DNA from 2 places in the Ornithinibacillus sp. 4-3 genome. Region 1 is predicted to be linked to the other one. Evidence: a T-box and tRNA genes for the amino acid it is inferred to sense, from the RefSeq annotation. Region 1 holds a T-box; the other holds one or more tRNA genes.
What was found. A T-box is a leader RNA that pairs with one kind of tRNA and senses whether it is charged. The one in region 1 lies ahead of thrS (threonine--tRNA ligase), so its partner is inferred to be a tRNA-Thr.

Region 1 (2,475 bases):
GCACCTTTTGGTAACCATATTGGTAAACCTTGCCCTACCTTTTGATTAATTGTAAAGATTTCAAGCTCCTTGCCAAGCTTACGATGATCGCGTTCTTTACGATCTTCTAAAATCTGTAAATACTCCTCTAATTGGCTTTGCTTTTCAAAAGCAGTACCATATATACGTTGCAATTGTTTGTTATTGCTATCTCCACGCCAATATGCGCCAGAAATACTTAATAATTTAAATGCTTTAATTTTACTTGTAGATGGAACATGAACTCCACGACATAAATCAAAGAACTCTCCCTGTTGATAAATAGTCACTTGCTCATCCTCTGGAATCGCCTCAATTAATTCAAGCTTTAAGTCGTCTCCAATTTCCTTAAACATACGAATTGCTTCTTCACGAGAAACTTCTATGCGCTTAATCTCTAGATTTTCATCGACAATACGTTTCATTTCTTTTTCAATTTTCGGAAGGTCTTCAGGTGTAATAGATTGATCTAAATCAATATCATAATAGAACCCTTCTTCAATAGTTGGACCAACACCGAAGCTAACATCCTTATATAAACGCTTAATTGCCTGAGCTAGAAGATGTGCAGTAGAATGGCGCATAATATCAATACCTTCAGGTGATTTGGATGTAATAATTTCGATTTTTCCACCTTCTGTTAATTCACGCTTTAAATCTACAAGATTACCGTCTAATTTAATTGCTAATGCTTGCTTCTTCAAGCCTGAAGAAATAGATCCTGCGATTTCTTCACCTGTAGTACCTTGAGGAAACTCCTTTGCTGCTCCATCTGGAAAAACAATTGTAATTTGGCTCATTTGTTTACACTACCCCTTTTTTGTATGTAGTTTAACTTAGCTACATTTATTTTTTAAAAAAGCAAAAAACTCGTCCGACTATGCAAGTTAATATTGCATAGGGACGAGTTATATTTCATTCGTGGTTCCACCCTAATTTCCCTAAAACATCATAATAGATGCCTCATGGCTTCATTCATTCTTAACGCAGAGTTGGCGCTTCTACCTACTATCATTTCAATAGAAGAGTTCAAAGGTGGTAATTCTTGTACGTAAATGGGAAGCTCACAGCCAAAGACTTCCTTCTCTGATAAATACAGATACAAAAATCATGTCCTTTTCATCACTTTTAATATATATGATTCTTTTGATACAGAATATTATATCCCTTTTATTATAAAATGCAACTATAATTTTACATGTTTTATAAAAATACTTCAAGAATCGTCTTATCACCTGACAAATAATTCGTTATTACAGGAATAGCAACCTGATACTATTCTTATACACTCCCCTAGGAAGACTATCCCTGTCAGCTTCTAGTCAATCTGTTTGAAAAATAAGCCTAATAGCTATTGACGAATTCTACATAAAATCAAACCATAAAATGACAAAATAACTAAAGGTAAATGTAGTACACCCATCCACCAATTTGGAGTTTGAAAACCACACCACGTCAATATGTTCATTATCCCAATCACTAATCCGGTAAAGGAAACAATAGAAAGTGTAGGTATGTGCATGTCTTTTGAGAAGAGTAACATTACTCCAATTATTACAGGCGTAATCATATAATAAGTTACTCCAGCCTCATTCATAAGCATTGATAGTTCAAATGAAGGTACAGCTATATTTTGTTCATTCACCGCATAAGGCATTAAAATTGCCAAGAGCATTGGTGCTAGTACCCATAATCTTTTAATCTCAAAACTATCTCGATTAAATACCGTTTTTTGTTTAATTACATCATACATACAAGCAGTTGCAGCTATTAAAATGATTATAGTGTTACCGATTAACCAAACAAATCCATATTCCTCCGTAAAAGACATATTTTGAAATACTCCAACGATAATTAAAATAAACGAATAATATCCTAAAAACAAACGTGTGAATCGTCGCGGGTTTACAAAAATAATAGCTGCTGCAAATAATAATAATAGCTTTGCGATCGGTAGAAAAAAGTTTATATTTGTGATAAGTGGCTGACTCATAATATGTCCAATTACTTCTGTTGTTTCAATCGTTTCATATGGAAGCTGTGAATAAGGCGGGATGAAAAATAAAATTAGTACGATAGCCTTAAACCTTACACTCTGCGCAAAAGGTTCTATTGTATTATTTTGCATATCACCGCTCCCTTTCCCTTTACAGTCATATTGTAGTTTATAAACACCTTAGCAATACGTTAGTTGAGCGATTAGCTCCCACTATATTATAGATTTTAAAAAGAAATACGTTACTAACTTTTTCATTTGATTTCGAGAAAAGAACAAGTTTGAATTTAAGTAAATTAAACTGATTAGTTATGATTGCAACATCTCTATTCATATATCTGCAACCATTCTAAAAAGCGAATCTTCCCCATCTACTTCATTGAGATTGGAGATGATTCGCTTAATTAGTTAAATACTGACATATTGATTTAGTCTTCTTCGATTTCGTTTTTTCACCAAGG
Region 2 (2,475 bases), 1.8 Mb from region 1:
GTTTGCACCCATTGCATCACATGTATTGATATAAATATGCAGAACTAACATTTTATTGTAAGTAGATTCTGCATCCTCATTTAAAATTCGAATGTCAATATCATTCGCACCGCCACCCCTAGCAACAATACTTGGGTAAGCTTTATTTGCTTCTTTTATAATAAATTCTTTTTCACGCATTAACGCCTCTTTCGCTGCATGAAAATCTGAACAACCTACTACTTGAATTTGCCCAATCATCACTCTGTCTGTCGCCTCTGTCTGAAAACCTCCAGCGTCACGGACAATTTTTGCAATATAACTTGCCGATGCAACAATAGATGGTTCCTCTACAGCCATAGGAATTGCATATTCTTTATCATTAATGAGGAAGTTAAGTCCTAGTCCAAGTGGAAGCGGATAAGTTCCAATGACATTCTCAATCATCTTATCTGCTGTCTCAACAGCTAATGTCTCTCTAGAAGCTAACTCCTTAACATCCTCTTCAGAAAAAGAATGCAATTGAGCAATAAGCTCTCTACGTTCATCAATAGACATTTTATAAAAACCAGGAATTCTAGAAGTTGTCATGGTATCGCATCCTTTATATTTTCAGATAGATCAATTAAAGTTATTCTTATAATTAAGCATTTATTTGTCGTGTCTCAGAATGGATGATGTATACGTAGTTCCATATAATCCACTAGAGAGCTAGTTATTTTTACACGAATTCATTCTCTGCAAAGTGCCATACTAGTTAATATCAAGGATTCGCCTTTAGTATGACTATAAATTTGTATCTCCCTTTAGAAACAGTAAACATAATTCTTCATTTTAAATTCAAAGAAAATGAAATAAAATTACTGCTTCTATTATGTAAAAGAATGACCTAAAATGCAAATAAACAAGGCTATCTCCTACTAGAGTCACCTTGCTTACCATTTTTTCCATATTCATATCTAAAGAAAACTTGACAAGCCCAGCCAATAAAGGCTAAGGTTTGACTTAGCTATACACCATTAACATAGATTACAATCATAACCTTTGAACAACGGTGATACTAGAGTATCCTTTTTGTCGTGCTTCTTTGTTAAAAAATGTAGTGAGCCATGAAGGACTCGAACCTTCGACTCTCTGGTTAAAAGCCAGATGCTCTACCAACTGAGCTAATGGCTCATTTTTGTTAATCTTACTTTCATGATATCCAGCGTTCATCTAAACAGACCTTACATTAGATTGTTTATGCAAAAAATATATACTTCACTTAAAAATAGACATAAAAATGGCTGGGCTACAAGGATTCGAACCTTGGAGTGACGGGACCAAAACCCGTTGCCTTACCGCTTGGCTATAGCCCAACTGTGAAAAAAATATAATATAAAGTATGGAGGGGGGCAGATTCGAACTGCCGAACCCGATGGGAGCGGATTTACAGTCCGCCGCGTTTAGCCACTTCGCTACCCCTCCGTATTATTAACCACATTTTTCATTTTATTCAATTTAAAATAAAAAAAATGGTGCCGGCCAGAGGACTTGAACCCCCAACCTACTGATTACAAGTCAGTTGCTCTACCAATTGAGCTAGACCGGCACATATACTTATTAAAAAATAAGTATAATGGTTATGACCCGTACGGGATTCGAACCCGTGTTACCGCCGTGAAAGGGCGGTGTCTTAACCGCTTGACCAACGGGCCATGTATAAAAAGCCAACAAAATTTATTATATATAGCTTCAACTGTTTTGTAAAGAGAATATTTCTATTTTCTAGTAATTTTTTTACGTTTTTTTACATATACTCATAAAGCGGCGTCTCCACACTTTTTTAAGCTAGAGACGCCTGTTTTAACTTATGATTTAGGAACAAATGTCTTACAATCTGTTTCTGAGCTATGAGAAGCTTCATTCCCAAGCTGACTAACTACATAAATAGAATCTGCACCACATTTATTCCCATTTTCCCAGAAGAAGCAACTTGAAACTGCACAAAGAACATCCTGTGCCAAACCCATCACCTCCTCATTACTTATTATGAACGAAATACATATCATCCATACATTAGGCTAAGAGTAATAAAGTAGAGCATCGCGAAATTCTTTCAAATAAGATATAATGTTATACATATTTATCTTGGAGGTGCTCAAGTGTCAGGTTTATTACAAGGAAAGAATATAGTTGTTATGGGTGTTGCTAATGAGCGAAGCATTGCCTGGGGGATTACGAAGTCTCTGCATCAAGCAGGTGCTAACTTAATTTTCACAAATAGACAAGAACGTTCGCAACAAAAATTAATAAAATTATTAGAAGATAATAGCATCACACCTAAGCTCGTAGTTTCATGTGATGTAGCTAGTGATGAAAGTATAGTTGAAGCTTTCTCTGAAATTAAAGAGAAAGTAGGAATTATTCATGGTGTAGTTCATTCTGTAGCTTTTGCAAGCCGTGATGATTTAAAAGGCACATTTGCTGATACATCACGTGATGGCTTTTTATTAG

Region 2: it encodes a tRNA-Thr, which carries the amino acid that the T-box ahead of thrS (threonine--tRNA ligase) is inferred to sense. The anticodon was not compared.

Annotation. Positions count from the first base shown of each region.
Region 1 is NZ_CP162599.1:2,252,075-2,254,549, forward strand. Features, by position in the region: gene thrS (threonine--tRNA ligase) at 1-818, opposite strand, end outside; T-box leader at 915-1,150, opposite strand; gene AB4Y30_RS11080 (hypothetical protein) at 1,370-2,146, opposite strand.
Region 2 is NZ_CP162599.1:318,621-321,095, reverse strand. Features, by position in the region: gene AB4Y30_RS01720 (hydroxymethylglutaryl-CoA reductase, degradative) at 1-570, opposite strand, end outside; tRNA gene AB4Y30_RS01715 (tRNA-Lys) at 1,083-1,155, opposite strand; tRNA gene AB4Y30_RS01710 (tRNA-Gln) at 1,263-1,337, opposite strand; tRNA gene AB4Y30_RS01705 (tRNA-Tyr) at 1,365-1,446, opposite strand; tRNA gene AB4Y30_RS01700 (tRNA-Thr) at 1,495-1,570, opposite strand; tRNA gene AB4Y30_RS01695 (tRNA-Glu) at 1,605-1,676, opposite strand; gene AB4Y30_RS01690 (DUF1540 domain-containing protein) at 1,830-1,985, opposite strand; gene fabI (enoyl-ACP reductase FabI) at 2,124-2,475, shown strand, end outside.